2 regions of the Blautia sp. BCRC 81119 genome follow, and region 2 is predicted to be linked to the other one. Evidence: riboswitches for the same ligand, from Rfam matches in the RefSeq annotation. Region 2 holds a riboswitch; the other holds the start of a gene.
What was found. A riboswitch is a leader RNA that binds a small molecule or an ion and turns the genes downstream of it on or off. The one in region 2 is predicted to bind ZMP and ZTP.

Region 1: it holds a riboswitch for ZMP and ZTP, as region 2 does, so the genes downstream of both, DMI82_RS12040 (IMP cyclohydrolase) here and DMI82_RS06855 (formate--tetrahydrofolate ligase) in region 2, are expected to answer to the same signal.

What each region holds. Positions count from the first base shown of each region.
Region 1 is NZ_QJHD01000019.1:53,996-62,599, reverse strand. Features, by position in the region: gene groES (co-chaperone GroES) at 214-498, shown strand; gene groL (chaperonin GroEL) at 546-2,165, shown strand; gene DMI82_RS12055 (DUF6106 family protein) at 2,283-2,786, shown strand; gene guaB (IMP dehydrogenase) at 2,854-4,308, shown strand; gene DMI82_RS12045 (peptidoglycan recognition protein family protein) at 4,421-5,137, shown strand; ZMP/ZTP riboswitch at 5,235-5,316, shown strand; gene DMI82_RS12040 (IMP cyclohydrolase) at 5,403-6,116, shown strand; gene DMI82_RS12035 (phosphoribosylaminoimidazolecarboxamide formyltransferase) at 6,155-7,339, shown strand; tRNA gene DMI82_RS12030 (tRNA-Gly) at 7,504-7,576, opposite strand; gene DMI82_RS12025 (lysozyme family protein) at 7,743-8,432, opposite strand; gene DMI82_RS12020 (3D domain-containing protein) at 8,595-8,604, shown strand, end outside.
Region 2 is NZ_QJHD01000008.1:109,242-117,845, reverse strand. Features, by position in the region: gene DMI82_RS06885 (putative ABC transporter permease) at 14-901, opposite strand; gene DMI82_RS06880 (MATE family efflux transporter) at 1,026-2,378, opposite strand; gene DMI82_RS06875 (MarR family winged helix-turn-helix transcriptional regulator) at 2,368-2,820, opposite strand; gene DMI82_RS06870 (hypothetical protein) at 2,952-3,293, opposite strand; gene DMI82_RS06865 (MGMT family protein) at 3,367-3,675, opposite strand; gene DMI82_RS06860 (methylated-DNA--[protein]-cysteine S-methyltransferase) at 3,783-4,316, opposite strand; gene DMI82_RS06855 (formate--tetrahydrofolate ligase) at 4,867-6,552, opposite strand; ZMP/ZTP riboswitch at 6,626-6,707, opposite strand; gene DMI82_RS06850 (sodium-dependent transporter) at 6,948-8,348, opposite strand; gene DMI82_RS06845 (helix-turn-helix domain-containing protein) at 8,570-8,604, shown strand, end outside.

The sequences.
Region 1 (8,604 bases), on a different contig from region 2:
TCTGTTTCATAAAATTAAAATAAATAATGAAATTAAGAAAACAAGAGAAAACAAGAGCATAAAAGAGATAAAACCAGAATAATATAGAAAAACCATATCTTAAAAGGGTTGCGAAAATATGTGAAATTCACTAATATAGCCATAGTGATTAGCACTCGTATAAAGTGAGTGCTAGCAGACGAAGATGAAACTTATAAAGGAGGAACATAGATCATGAAGTTAGTACCTTTAGGCGACAGAGTAGTATTAAAACAGGTTGAAGCAGAAGAGACAACAGCATCCGGAATCGTACTTCCGGGACAGGCACAGGAGAAACCACAGCAGGCAGAAGTTATCGCAGTTGGTCCTGGCGGAGTTGTAAATGGCAAAGAAGTAAAGATGGAAGTAGAAGTCGGAAACACTGTTATTTACTCCAAATATGCAGGAACAGAAGTTAAGATGGATGGTACGGATTACATCATTGTAAAACAGGAAGATATCCTGGCAGTTATTAAATAATATAAACATCTTATCGTATATCAATATAAATAGGAGGTCATTTTATCATGGCAAAAGAAATTAAATATGGCGCAGAAGCAAGAGCAGCACTTGAAGCTGGTGTAAATAAACTTGCAGATACAGTAAGAGTAACACTTGGACCGAAAGGAAGAAACGTAGTACTTGACAAATCTTTCGGTGCTCCGCTTATCACAAACGATGGTGTTTCCATCGCAAAAGAGATCGAGCTTGAGGACGGATTCGAGAACATGGGTGCTCAGATCATCAAGGAAGTTGCATCCAAGACAAACGATGTAGCAGGTGATGGTACTACAACAGCGACTGTACTTGCTCAGGCAATGGTTCATGAGGGAATGAAGAACCTGGCAGCAGGTGCCAACCCGATCATCCTCAGAAAAGGTATGAAAAAAGCAACAGATGTTGCAGTAGAAGCGATCAAGAACATGAGCCAGGCAATCAACGGCAAAGAGCAGATCGCTAACGTAGCAGCAATCTCTGCAAGTGATGAGCAGGTTGGACAGCTTGTTGCTGATGCTATGGAGAAAGTTTCCAAAGACGGTGTTATCACTGTTGAGGAGTCCAAGACCATGCATACAGAGCTTGACCTTGTAGAAGGTATGCAGTTTGACCGTGGATATATTTCCGCATACATGTCCACAGATATGGAGAAAATGGAGGCAACTCTTGATGATCCGTACATCCTGATCACAGACAAGAAGATCAGCAATATCCAGGAGATCCTTCCACTTCTTGAGCAGGTTGTTCAGGCCGGTGCGAAACTTCTCATCATCGCTGAGGATGTTGAGGGTGAGGCCCTTACAACTCTGATCGTCAACAAACTGAGAGGAACCTTCCAGGTAGTAGCTGTAAAAGCTCCTGGCTATGGTGACAGAAGAAAAGAGATGCTTCAGGATATCGCGATCCTGACAGGCGGACAGGTGATCTCCGATGAGCTTGGTCTTGACCTGAAAGAAGCTAAGATGGAGCAGCTTGGACGTGCAAAATCTGTTAAAGTTGCAAAAGAGAACACAGTTATCGTTGATGGTCTCGGTGACAAAGATGCCATTGCAAAACGTGTTGCACAGATCCGTGCGCAGATCGAGGAGACAAAATCCGAGTTTGATAAAGAGAAACTTCAGGAGAGACTTGCAAAACTGGCTGGCGGCGTAGCTGTTATCCGTGTAGGTGCTGCTACTGAGACAGAGATGAAAGAAGCAAAACTTCGTCTTGAGGATGCTCTTGCAGCAACAAGAGCAGCTGTTGAGGAAGGTATCATCGCAGGTGGCGGATCTGCTTACATCCATGCTTCCAAAGAGGTTGCAAAACTTGCAACAACACTTGAAGGAGATGAGAAGACAGGTGCTTATGTGATCCTGAAAGCTCTTGAGGCTCCGCTGTTCCACATCGCTGCAAACGCAGGACTGGAAGGCGCTGTTATTATCAACAAAGTAAGAGAGTCTGAGATCGGTACAGGCTTCGATGCTCTCAATGAGAAATACGTAAACATGGTTGAGAACGGAATCCTTGATCCGGCTAAGGTTACAAGAAGTGCTCTTCAGAATGCTACAAGTGTTGCATCTACACTCCTTACAACAGAGGCTGTAGTTTCCACAATCAAAGAAGATACTCCGGCTCCGGCTGCAAACCCGGGAATGGGAATGATGTAATTATCAGCTGAGCAGGTGAAATAATTAATTCACAAAATGAGAGGGCCTGCGCCATAGACGCGGCTCTCTTTTTGTGTTATAATCAAAAAGTCAGTAAATTACGAAAGGAAGAAACAAATGAGTGACTTATATTCAGAGCTTCTGGTAAAAAAGAAGCAGACAGCGAAAGATCTGGTTGTGAAATACGGTCTGATAGCGCTGACGGTGATCATGGTCCTGGGAGGCCTTGTGCTGAATGTACTTTTGCTGGTACCGGCTATTGCACTTGGTATTGCATGTTATTTTGTAATACCGAAGACAGATCTGGAGTACGAGTATCTGTTTGTTAACGGAGAACTGGACATTGATATGATCATGTCAAAATCAAAAAGGAAAAGAGTGAAATCGCTCCAGCTTGCGGAGGCAGACCTTGTGGCACCATTAAAGTCCCACAGAATGGACTATTATAATGGCAATCAGAAGATGAAAGAGTATGATTTTTCATCAGGAATTGAGGATCATAAACGCTATGCAATGATCATAAGAGACAGTGGAGAAACCTGCAAAGTGATCCTGGAACTGGATGACGCACTTGCAAATACCATGAAAAATTCTGCACCAAGTAAAGTTTTTTTGGATTGACATGAATCTTGTTTTTTGTTACACTAGTTCACAAATTTAAAATATCTTACACAAGGGAGGAAATGCAATGGGTACTATTATTGGTGAAGGCATTACGTTTGATGACGTCCTTCTGGTTCCGGCTTATTCTAAAGTGATTCCGAATCAGGTAGATGTTTCAACGTATTTAACCAAGAAAGTAAAGCTGAATATCCCCATGATGAGTGCGGGAATGGACACAGTTACAGAGCACAGAATGGCAATTGCCATGGCCAGACAGGGTGGTATCGGTATCATCCACAAGAATATGTCCATCGAAGCACAGGCAGAAGAGGTTGATAAGGTTAAACGTTCTGAGAACGGTGTTATTACAGATCCATTTTATCTTTCACCGGAGCATACACTGAAAGATGCCAATGATCTGATGGCGAAATACCGTATTTCCGGTGTTCCGATCACAGAAGGCAGAAAGCTTGTAGGTATTATCACAAACCGTGATCTTAAATTTGAGACAGATTTCAGCAGAAAGATCAAGGAGTGCATGACTTCTGAAGGACTGATCACAGCCAAGGAAGGAATCACACTTGAGGATGCCAAGAAGATCCTTGCGAAATCCCGTAAGGAGAAATTACCCATTGTAGATGACGACTTTAATTTAAAAGGACTCATTACCATCAAGGATATCGAGAAACAGATCAAATATCCGCTTGCAGCCAAGGATGCACAGGGACGTCTTCTCTGTGGTGCGGCAGTTGGTATCACAGCCAATGTACTTGCACGTGTAGATGCACTTGTGAAAGCGAATGTGGATGTAATCGTAATTGATTCCGCACATGGTCATTCTGAGAATATCTTAAAAGCAGTCCGCGAGATCAAGGCTGCATATCCGGAACTTCAGGTTATCGCAGGTAACGTTGCAACAGGAGCAGCTACCAAGGCACTGATCGAAGCTGGTGTAGATGCAGTTAAAGTTGGTATCGGACCTGGATCTATCTGTACCACACGTGTTGTTGCAGGTATCGGTGTACCGCAGGTTACTGCTGTTATGGATTGCTATGAAGTAGCCAACAGCTACGGAATCCCGATCATCGCAGATGGTGGAATCAAGTATTCCGGAGACATCACCAAGGCTATCGCGGCAGGCGCCAATGTCTGCATGATGGGCAGCATGTTTGCTGGATGCGATGAGAGCCCGGGAACATTCGAGCTCTATCAGGGAAGAAAATATAAAGTATACCGTGGAATGGGATCTATTGCAGCTATGGAGAACGGCAGCAAGGATCGTTACTTCCAGGAGAACGCCAAGAAGCTTGTTCCAGAAGGTGTTGAAGGACGTGTTGCATACAAAGGACACGTTGAGGATACCGTATTCCAGTTAATTGGCGGTTTAAGATCCGGTATGGGTTACTGCGGAGCAGAGAACATTGAGAAGCTGAAAACAACAGGCAGATTCATTAAGATCTCCGCTGCATCTCTCAAGGAGTCACATCCACATGACATCCATATCACAAAAGAGGCTCCAAACTACAGTGTAGATGAATAATAAAGGAAAAAAAGGTAAGACCGGTAAAAAGTCACCCAGGCCGTCCCATAGCGGGCGGCCTGTTTCCGTAAAGAAAACTTCCTCCGGGTCTTCCAGAAGAAAAAAGAAGTCTTTGAGAAAAAAGAACCCGATCAAGATCCTACAGAGGATTGTGCTGATATGTATCATTGTGATCGTTGCTTTTGCTGCGTGTGCGTTAGGATACGCATTTTTTGAGATGCGCATGGAACAGAGTGAAACTCAGTCCGGACAGGAAGAAATATCCGGGAATGCCAGCGGAAATGGCGGACCGGAACAATGGCAGGCAGAAGGAGCACCTTTTATTGATGTGGAGCTTCTGACACCGAATTCCTATTCCAGACCACAGATTTCTATCGAACAGGTAAATTATATAGCCATTCATTATACGGCCAATCCGGGATCTACTGCCATATCCAACCGGAATTATTTTGAAAATCTTGCGACAACGCAGGACAACAAAGTCAGCAGTCATTTTGTGATAGGTTTGGAGGGAGAAGTGGTACAATGTATTCCCACTTCAGAAATATCCTATGCCACAAATTCCAGAAATGTAGATACCATATCCATTGAATGCTGCCATCCGGATGAAACAGGGCAGTTTAATACAGCAACCTATGATTCGGCCGTAAAGCTGACAGCGTGGCTTTGTACACGCTTTGGACTGACTTCGGATCAGGTGATCCGTCATTATGATGTCACAGGTAAAGACTGTCCGAAGTATTACGTGGAAAATCCCGATGCATGGATCCAGATGAAATCAGACATTGCAGCACAGATCCAGACAGATTATGCATTACAGGGGAAATAAAGTGTTATTGTTTATTTTGTGAGCAACAAGAAGTCTGGAAAAATAATTTCTGAAAATAGGGGCTTGAAAATTAAGAAGAAGTATTGTAGTATAACAGCAGAAGCTGCATGACTGGCGGAAAGTAGGATTACCTACAGGGAGTGCAGTGAAGTGAGAAGCCGACCGCCTGGGCAGCCTGATAAGGGGTGTCCAGGCGGTTTTTTGTTACCGTTCATATCCTGGGATAAGCCCCGGGCCTTACATTAGACAAGGAGGACTGTGAAAAATGACGACATTTTCACTTGAAAAAGAACTGAAAGAAAATTCCTATCCGGGAAGAGGAATTGTGATCGGACGTTCCGCTGACGGGAAACATGCAGTTACTGCATATTTTATTATGGGAAGAAGCGAGAACAGCAGAAACCGTATTTTTGTTGAGGATGGGGAAGGAATCCGTACACAGGCTTTTGATCCGTCCAAGCTTACAGACCCGAGCCTGATCATTTATGCACCGGTACGTGTCCTTGGAAATAAGACCATCGTAACAAACGGTGATCAGACAGATACGATCTATGAGGGAATGGACAGACAGCTCACCTTTGAACAGTCTCTCCGCAGCAGAGAGTTTGAGCCGGATGCGCCGAACTATACACCTCGTATTTCAGGTGTTCTTCATGTTGAAGACGGTAAATTCAATTATGCGATGTCTATTTTAAAGAGCAATAACGGAAATCCGGATTCCTGTCTTCGTTATACATTTGCCTATGAGAATGCGGCGGCAGGACAGGGACGTTTTATCCATACTTATAAATGCGATGGAAATCCACTTCCAAGTTTCGAGGGAGAGCCGAAGCTGGTAGAGATCCCAAGCGATATTGATGAGTTTACGGATCTCCTCTGGAAGAGCCTGAACCAGGATAATAAAGTTTCTCTCTTTGTTCGTTTTATTGACATTGAGACAGGAAAATATGAATCCAGGATCGTAAACAAGAATAAATAAGAAAATAGGGATATCACAGAGAACGGAGGAGCTTTTTCATGAAAGAATTACAGTTAAAATACGGATGTAACCCAAATCAGAAACCATCAAAGATCTATATGGCAGATGGAAGTGAGCTTCCGATCCAGGTACTCTCCGGAAGACCAGGATACATCAACTTCCTGGATGCCTTTAATGGCTGGCAGCTGGTACGTGACCTTAAGAAAGCAACCGGACTTCCGGCAGCAACTTCATTTAAGCATGTATCTCCGGCAGGTGCTTCCATCGGACTTCCGCTGAATGAGACACTGGCAAAGATCTACTGGGTAGGTGATATGGACTGGAAGAATTTTTCCCCGCTTGCATGTGCGTATGCAAGAGCAAGAGGTGCAGATCGTATGTCATCATTTGGTGATTTTATTTCTCTTTCTGATGTCTGCGACAAAGATACCGCAATGCTGATCAAGAGAGAGGTTTCTGATGGTGTGATCGCACCAGGATATACAGAGGAGGCTCTTGAAATTCTGAAGCAGAAGAAAAAAGGCAATTACAATGTGATCCAGATCGATGAAAACTATGTTCCAGAACCTTTGGAGCACAAACAGGTATTTGGAGTCACCTTTGAGCAGGGCCGCCAGGAGCTGGCAATTGATGATGCGCTGATCTCCAATATTGTAACAGAGAATAAAGAGCTTACGGAAGAAGCCAAGAGAGATATGAAGGTTTCTCTGATCATCCTGAAATATACACAGTCCAATTCTGTATGCTTTGTTAAGGACGGACAGGCTATCGGCGTTGGTGCAGGACAGCAGTCCCGTGTACATTGTACACGCCTTGCAGGTCAGAAGGCAGATAACTGGTATCTCCGTCAGTGTCCGAAAGTACTGGAGCTTCCGTTTAAAGACACGATCACACGTGCGGAGAGAGATAATGCCATTGATGTTTACATTGGTGAGGAATATATGGATGTCCTTGCAGATGGTGCATGGGAAAAGACATTCACAGAGAAGCCGGAAGTGTTCACAAAAGAAGAGAAGAGAGCATGGCTGGATGGTCTTACCGGCGTGACACTGGGATCCGATGCATTCTTCCCATTCAGTGATAATATCGAGCGCGCATATAAGAGCGGTGTAAAATATATTGCAGAGCCGGGTGGATCTGTACGTGATGACGCAGTTATCGATACATGTAATAAGTATGGAATGGTGATGGCATTTACAGGAATCCGCCTTTTCCACCACTAAAAGATGCATGCCTTGGCCATGATATGCAGCTGAAATAAAAGATAAAAAATATAAAGTCCCGAATCTGAATTTCTGGAAAAAAGAGATCAGACCCGGGACTTTTTGATCGAAAAAGGATAGTTTTAAAAATAAAAAAGAACTCTGAAAAACTCAGAGTTCTGAAGAGCGATAGACGGGGCTCGAACCCGCGGTCTCGACCTTGGCAAGGTCGCGCGTTACCAACTACGCCACTATCGCATATGTCTTATCGTTTCAAGTGTTTCCCTCAGCAACAAGACATATATTAGCATAGATTTTATATTCTGTCAAATGTTTTTTGGAATTTTTTTGAAATTATACACAACATATAAAGTTTATTCCAGACGTCTGAAATAGAACTTGTATATGACAATATTTCGGTGGTTTATGAGTTATTGTCTAAGTGGTAATAGCGCAAAACATGATCCGGATAGTATTGGTCACCATAGTCCCATGGACCGGCAGGATCATGAAGGGGATCATCTTCATCACGTTGTGTGCCGCCGCTTGCCATCTGAGCAAAGGCCTGAGCACTTTGGGCCGTCCACACAGTCTGACCGTTTTCTTCCAGATAAGCAAAATAGGAATCGGCTCCGAAATTGTATGCCTGCAGAGCCAGACGGATTTTGGAAAGATCAGTCGGACCGGTACAGACGGCCTTTTCCAGAGCATATTTCAGTTCCTGGATGCCACAGGAAATAGAGTAAGAAGGATCTGTGATACCATTGGGCTGCTGAGGATATCTGGTGTTGTAGGCTCCTTCTGAGGACTGCATGGGATCGGTACCCTGTCCGGAGCTTTCCTGCATCATCACAGCCAGGATCAGGTCTACATAGTCGGACATATCATATTGTGCTGCTTCGCTGGAAACCTCATCGCGATAAGCTTCACAGGCTGCATTGATCTGATGGGTTTCCTTCTGCCTGCCGGAAAATTTGGAAAAACGCAGAAGGATACAGCCCACGATCAGCAGAAAAAGACATGTCAGAAAGATCTTCTGCCTTCGCACCTGCTGTACACGGAGTTTGTGGCGCTGTTTTTTAGTAAGGGTTGGTTTCTTGTGTTTTGTATTCATATAAGTATTGTATCCGTTACGGATAGATTTGACCAGTTAAAAAATATGATCTTTTTGTTAAAAATTTCTGAAGACTGTCCTGTGAAATTGCAAAATATGATCTGATATGCTATGATAGTCGGGACAAACCGTAGAATGCCGGAATAAAGGAGGCAAGATTTCATGCGAAAAA
Region 2 (8,604 bases):
CGTTTCATTTTTCTTATCTGAGTTTTTTCTTCAGTTCCTGGATCAGTTCAAAATAATCTCTGTGCTTCATCTCCGGGAAAGCCTTAATGATTCTTCCCTGGCCGAATACCGTATGGTTTGTGATAGAGCTTGACAGCTCATCAAACTGTGCCTGAAGCTCCGCTTTCTTCATCCGAAGCATTTCGGCAGATTTTTCTCTCTGAGCCACAGTCGCATCTCTGAGCTCTGCCTTAGCAAGAGCAACCTGAACCTTTCCCTCTCCCACCTTCTGTGCTGTATCAATGGTAGTTGTTGCCAGAGTATCACTGAGCTTATCACTCACGATCCGCAGATCCGCACGTACCTTATCCAGTCGGGTAAGCTTCTTGTTCAGTCCGCGGATCACCGCCACTGTTACAATAAGATCAGCCAGATACACCGCATACAGAATTGCCATAACAACCCATTCCAGTGTGGAAGGTGTATGAGAAGCCTGACGCTCCACATACTTCTGAAAAACCTTTACGACCATCACAATGGCAAGTCCCCATATCAGGGAAAACTCAAGACAGATATAGCCGTGAAAATTCAGCGGCTTATTGGAATAATCCCACCATCTTGCATGAAAGCATACATCCAGAAGCCATCCGGCAACCAGCTCTACCGCAGTTGCAAGAACGATTCCAAACAGAAAGATCATTCCCTCACTCATCTGATGTCCGCCGCTCTGAAGCGTATTAAGCAATGCAAACACGGAAAGTACACCAAATCCGTACACCGGGCATACCGGACCGTTGAGAAATCCCCGGTTTATAACCTTTCCTAAGGTTACTGCATGGAAGATAACTTCAACGACCCATCCTCCAAAAGAATAAAACAAAAAATACAGACATATCTGAAAATACGTCATCCCGCAAATCATCCTGTACTCCTCCTTTACAGCTGTCAAGATTCCGGCAGCTATTTCAGGGGTCAGTACCATCACCTCTGCCGGGGTGATTCTGATTATATCATATCACCCCTCTCATTTACATCCCTTTATCCGGTCATTCTTCCGAAACAATTTCTTTTTTCACACGGGTAAAGTACAGAAAGAATCCGATGTTCAGAATGATTCCCACTGTGGTAGATACCGGTGCTGCAAGACCGATCTTTGTCAGGCTGGCATCCGGCTGGATACTCATAAAGTACGCCATTGGAAGTCGTACCAGAAGCGTCTGTACCAGGCCCTGGACCATAACCCAGATGGTCTGGTTGTTTCCATTGAAATAGCCTATCATACTGAACAGAACAGCCGTTACCAGTGTCTCCGGAGCAAACCCCTTCAGATAATCAAAGCCCTTTTGGATAACGCCGGCATCTGTGGAGAAGAATCCTGCCAGTACATCACCCTTCAGCAGGATCAGGATAAATACCAGGCATCCCACAGACAGGCCAACTCCAATTCCCGTAAGCATGGATTTTCTCGCACGTTTCGGCTTTCCTGCTCCTACGTTCTGTGAAACAAAGGAGGCCATGGACTGCATTAGGGAGCTTGGAACCAGCATGGCAAAGTTTACGATCTTACATGCAACTCCGTAACCGGAGGATGCTTCCAGACCCAGGCGATTGACAAATGCGCACAAGGCCAGGAATGAAATCTGGGTCAGGAATTCCTGAAGTGCCAGCGGCAGTCCGATCTTTAGAAAACGTCTGCACTGGGGATTCAACCGGAAATCTTTCTTTGTGATGGTAAAAGGAAGCTCCTTCTTTATCAGCAGAACTACTGCAAATACAACACTTAAGGCCTGAGCAGAAACCGTAGCAATAGCTGCTCCTGCTGCATCCATATGTAAGCCGGCTACCAGTACCAGGTCTCCGATCACATTTACAATACATGCCACCAGCACAAACAGCAGCGGAGATTTACTGTCACCAAGGCCACGGAAAATAGCAGACAGTAGGTTATACGCGACAATAAAGAAAATTCCGCTGCCACAGATCCGTACATAAGATGCAGTCAGCGCTACCGCTTCTTCCGGTGCCTGCATCAGCATGGAGATCGGATGTGCAAAGCCTACCATAACAATAAACAGCACGATAGAGATCATGGTAAAGACGATTGCAGCCCCACCGATAACGGAGCCGATCTGCTCCGGTCTTTTTTCTCCAAGATAACGTGCGATCAGAACTGTGATACCCATAGCAAACTGGATCACTACAAAGGTAACCAGATTCAGTACCTGACTTCCGGTGGAAACCGCTGACAATCCGGATGTGGAACCGAATCTTCCAACTACAAGAAGATCGACCGCACCATAGGCAGCCTGCAGGATCAGCGCACCGAGTACCGGCATCATAAATGCAACCAGCTTCTTCAGGATATTTCCCTGGGTAAAATCTGCCTTATCATTTGTCATAATGTTCCCTCCTGTCACACATGATCTGATAAAATTTCCCGATGGTCCGGATCATATTGTCTGCTTCTTCTTCGGAAATCTCTGAAAGATAGGGCGCCAGACTGCTGAAATAATCCTGATCATACTTCCTGGAAAGCATCTCTCCTTTTTCTGTTATGGAAATGTAAGTAACGCGCCCGTCATCCGGAGACGTAAGCTTCTGAAGATATCCCTTTGTCTCCATTTCTTTCACTGTTCTGGTAACACCCGGACGCGGAAGGTTCATGGCATCACTGATATCAGAGAGCCGGATATCCTTTTTTTCTCTCTGCAGAGAATGGATCACATCCAGATACTGTATGTAGGATGGCATCACCCCCTGAGGCAGTGGCGGAAGCATATCCCGGATCCGCTTTGCCTGATAAAACGCATCAAACATCCGCTTGATCTTTTCATTTGTCATAAAAAAACTCCTTATATAATTATCTTAGTTAATTACCATTGATAATTATACGAGGAATTTATGGTTTGTCAAGCATGTTTTATTTTTCTGTTACAGAGTAGCTTTCTATTACAGAGTAACTTTCTATTAATCTATGCTTCTAATGCCTCTTTCAGAGAAGCTTCAAAGATCTCAAGTCCTTTCTCCATCTGCTCATCGGTCATGGTAAGCGGTGCAAGGTTCAGATATCTGGCCTGTGCCATCACACGCTCTCGGCTTAAATGTTCTGCATCCAGAATAGAGGAAGACAGCTGCTCTGCGGCGTTTCTGTCCTTTTCCTCCAGCACGAGTTTCCGGCTGTCGTCGGTGACACTGGGATTTGTCAGAACTACGAATTCTCCTCCATGGATATAGTTATTCAATCCTGTATTCACTTTTGATGCACTGCAGGCAGTCTGCAAAATAGCACCATCGGACAAACTACTCCAGACCATTTTCCCCTGCTTTCAGTTTCAGAACTTCTGTAAGCTCCGGGATCTGCATCATATTTCTACAATTCATAAAACACTACTCCTCCCACTGATACTGCTTCATATCTACACATCCATTTGCCTTAAACTCCACACCCTCGTCTTCCAGAAGCATCTTCTGCTCTCTCCAGCCTGGTGCAGTACGCCCTGCATGGTTCACAACTCTGTGGCAGGGATACTTCCCGTAAAATTCTGCCATACCTAAGACTTTTCCTACAAGACGTGAATTTTTATCCCGCCCGATCAGCCGTGCGATCTGTCCGTAGGAGGCCACTTTTCCCTCAGGTATCTCTTCCACCACGGACAGTATCTCGTAGATTAAATCTTCATCCAGTATTTTTCCCATAATTATTCCTCCGAAATCCTGCTGGCAATTTTCATAGCATGCTTTCATAAATAAAATATCTGTCTTTTCGTGGACGCCTGTACCAGACCGTCCTCTCAGCCTGAGTTTTACAGTGCAGTTCCTTTCTTTGGAATAAACAAACGGCTCATATCTGTATGTTCCAGCTTAAGAAGTGAAATTTTTTTGTCAATTCCTCCGGCATAGCCCGTCAAGCTTCCATTTGTTCCTATGACTCGATGGCAGGGAATGATAATGGAAATTTCATTATGTCCAACCGCACCGCCTACTGCCTGGGCGGACATATGGGAAGTGTTTTTCATCACTGCAATTCTGCGCGCAATTTCTCCATATGTAATCGTCTGTCCATAGGGAATATCCAGTAAAATCTGCCACACTGCCTTTCTGAATGTTGAACCGTTCGGATGAAGTGGTGGAGTAAAGTTCGGTTCTTCACCGGAGAAATATACATCCAGCCATTTTTTTGCTTCTGTGAGAATTTTCGTTTCCTGTGGAACATAATCTTCCGGAAGTGTATTTGCAAAATATTTCTGTCCTTCAAACCACAAACCGGTAAGTCCGATTTCATCTGCAGCAAGTAAAATATCTCCGATTAGCGATTTATATTTGCATGTGTATACCATATTTTTCCCCCCCCCACATTCATTTATCTCTACAATATTTTCTATAGCATTCCTCTTAATTAACACAAATGTCACATGCGCGTCCCCTCTGCGATTTCCTCGACATTGTGAGTTTTATCCCAACAAGCAGCAGGAGATTGCTGATATTCTTGACAATTTATAATATTATACCATTTTTGTTTTGAACATGCTATAATGCTGTTGCTGCCGAACCTCCAGCTGAAAGGATGTAAAGTCCTATGACAAGTTCTATAATTACTTTCTTTGTTTCTGTTATGGCAACTGTGGCTAGGCTGGACAGAAACGACAGGCAGTAACAGCCTAAAGGATTAAACCACCTTACATAAACGGAACAAGAACCCCCGGAAGTCTCGACCACTTCCGGGGATTTTCGTATCAAATTCGTATCACGGGATCGTCAAACCCAGTGTTTTTCCTGCTTTTAAAAGTTTTTCAATACTCTCTCCACAACAATATAAAAAGCGGCAGAGCCTCTATTTTTGCAGGCTCTACCGCTTTCTATCTGAATTCCCCTCAAAAAATCTTTATATCAGAACAGTCCTGTGATCTTACCGCTCTCGTCTACGTCGATCTTGGTTGCTGCCGGTACTTTCGGAAGTCCTGGCATGGTCATGATCTCACCTGTCAGTGCAACAATAAATCCTGCACCTGCGGAAATCTTAAGATTTCTTACTGTTACCTCGAAATCTGTCGGAGCACCAAGCTTTGTCTGGTCGTCTGTTAAGCTGTACTGGGTCTTAGCTACACAGATCGGGCAGTTGCCAAATCCAAGTGCCTCCAGCTGTTTCGCCTGCTTCTGGGCATTTGCTGTAAGAACCACTTTCTTTCCACCATAAACCTTCTGTACGATCTGGTTCAGTTTGTCCTCGATGGAGCCTTCCAGCTCATAAGCATATGTGAAGTCATTCGGCTCTTCAACAAGACGGATTACTTCCTCAGCGAGCTTGATTCCGCCTTCGCCACCTTTTGCCCATACCTCTGAAAGTGCTACGTTTACGCCAAGCTCCTTGCATTTTGCTTCCACAAAATCAAGCTCTGCCTTGGTATCGGTCGGGAATGCGTTAATAGCTACCACACATGGGAGCTTATATACATTTTTGATATTGCTTACATGCTTCAGAAGGTTCGGGATACCTTTTTCAAGAGCCTCGAGGTTCTCATTGTTAAGATCCGCTTTTGCAACACCGCCATTATATTTCAGAGCACGTACGGTTGCTACGATAACAACGGCACTTGGTGTAAGACCTGCCATACGGCACTTGATATCCAGGAATTTCTCAGCTCCAAGATCAGCACCGAATCCAGCCTCTGTGATGGCATAATCAGCAAGCTTCATAGCCATCTTTGTAGCTGTTACGGAGTTACATCCGTGAGCGATGTTTGCGAATGGTCCGCCGTGAACGATTGCCGGAACATGCTCCAGTGTCTGAACAAGGTTTGGTTTCAGGGCATCCTTCAGAAGTGCTGTCATAGCACCCTCTGCGTGAAGATCTCCTGCTGTTACCGGTTTCTGCTCAGCAACCTTGCCATAAGTGTATCCGATGATGATTCTGGAAAGTCTCTCTTTCAGATCTTTGATATCACTTGCCAGACAGAGAACTGCCATGATCTCAGATGCTACGGTAATGTCATATCCGTCCTCACGCGGCATACCGTTTGTTCTTCCGCCAAGTCCATCTACTACATTACGAAGCTGACGGTCGTTCATATCCACGCAACGTCTCCAGGTGATCTTTCTTGGGTCGATGTTCAGCTCATTTCCCTGGAAAATATGGTTGTCGATCATTGCTGCAAGAAGGTTGTTTGCCGCACCGATTGCATGGAAATCACCGGTAAAATGAAGGTTGATATCCTCCATCGGAACTACCTGTGCATAGCCGCCGCCTGCCGCACCACCTTTGACACCGAATACCGGTCCCAGGGATGGCTCACGAAGAGCTACCATAACATTTTTTCCAAGTCTCTGCATTCCATCTGCAAGACCTACCGTTGTAGTTGTTTTTCCTTCCCCGGCCGGTGTCGGGTTGATAGCTGTCACAAGAATCAGTTTGCCGTCTTTTTTGTCTGTTTCTTTCAGGAGATTATAGTCGATCTTTGCTTTGTATTTACCATACTGCTCCAGATATTTGTCATCAATACCTGCTTTCTCTGCAATCTTGGTAATTGGCTCCATTGTGCACTCCTGTGCAATCTCGATGTCACTTTTAAATCCCATAATGTTCTCCTTTCTCCGCTGCAACCGTCTGCATCTTTTATCCCATAAAAAAGAGCAGTATCTGAAGTTTTTCAAATACTGCCCAGACGGTCGACTCATCGAATCTCCGGCTCCCTCGTGGTTATCCCACAACTCCGTCAGTCACCGAAGACTTTATTAATTTGATGATTGAATACTAACATATTTATTAGTACTTGTCAAGAAATTATCAAATTATTTTTTCACTTTTAAAGTGAGCTAAGTCTAATTTTCTGAATCATTTCCGTTCTATGTATTAGTTTTCTCTCCAACATTCGTACATATCTTTTTTCATCAAATCCTCTGTTATTTAATCGTATCTTGTACTGGTCATCCGTTAATGCGACTGTCCAGACGCCATAAACATATTACCACACTTATGAAATCAAATCTGCAAATCCTGTAGATACCAGGAATAATATCAGCATTACAACCGGCACTACATAACGGATCATAAAGCGATATAACCCTGCCCGTTTGAAGTGTTCCCCATTTCGTTCCACTTCTCCTATGATCCAGTCAGGGCCGATCACCCAGCCGATCAGAATACTTGTCAAAAGTGAGATAAACGGCATCAGAAAACTGTTGCTGATATAATCCATCACATCCAGCAGCTGTCCAACGGAACCATTTGGCAGTTTAAGTTCAAAATACAGTTTGTTATAACCAAGGCAGATCAGCACTGCTGTAACAAGAGAATAGATTCCGACAGCACCACACATTTTCTTACGGGGTTTGTGATAGAGTTCCATGCAGTTTGCAACCAGTGTCTCCATGACAGACACGCAGGAAGTCAGTGCCGCAAATCCCATCATCAGGAAAAATGCAATTGCCACCGGACGGCCAAATACTCCCATGGCATCAAAAACCTTTGGCAGTGAGATAAATATCAGGCTTGGGCCGGAAGCCATTCCATCCTTTCCGAGAAATACAAAAACAGCCGGTATGATCATCATTCCTGCAAGAAACGCAACGCCGGTATCAAAGATCTCAATCTGATTTGTTGCTTTATTTAAATTAACTTCATTTTTCACATAAGAACCATATGTGATCATGATTCCCATAGATACACTTAAGGAAAAGAATAACTGGCTCATCGCATCCAGAAGGATCTCCAGGAAGCGTTTTACCGTCAATCCATGAAAATCCGGTTTGAGGTAAACAGCCAGCCCCTGCATACCGGTGCGGACAGTTCCATCCGTATCAGTATGGGACAGTGTCAGTGAAAAAATCGCAATGATCACAATCAGAAGAATCAGCCCCGGCATAATGATCCTGGAAAACTTTTCGATTCCCTTTTCCACACCACGAAATACGATCCAGGCAGTCAGTGCCAGAAAGATCAGCATAAATACAACGGGTGCAATATCTGATGTAATAAATGATGTAAAGTATACATCTGAAGCCGCATCTTTCCCATCAGAAATAATATAAGTAAAAAAATATTTTACAATCCATCCACCGATAACAGAATAATAGGTCATGATCAATGCCGGAACCATAAACGTTAAATGTCCTAAAAATTTCCACTTTGGATCAAGAGATTCAAAAGCCCTCAATGCATTTTTCTTTGTCTTTCTCCCAAGTGCTACATCCGTTGTCAACAGTACAAATCCAAAAGTCAGTACCAGTACCAGATAAACCAGCAGGAAAAGTCCTCCGCCATCTTTGGCACAGAGATATGGAAATCTCCAGATATTTCCAACTCCTACTGCACTTCCGGCTGCCGCCAGGACAAAGCCTATTGAGCCGGAAAAGCTACTTCCTTTTTCTTTCATTTCAATTTCCCCTCTTCAAGTATATATTTGATATAGGCTGAAACCTTCAGCCTAACAGCCATATCTTACCTTAAATAAAGATAAGTGCAAATGGCAGAAGTTTCTTTTTACGAAATTTTATCTCAAAAAAGTTTCTTACTACTTTACAAAATACCGGTTTTTCCGATATAATCGTATACAATAAAAATTAATAAGAAAAATAGATAGTATGAGGAAACAAAATGAGTAATTTTACCTGTTATGTAGGTGAACAAAT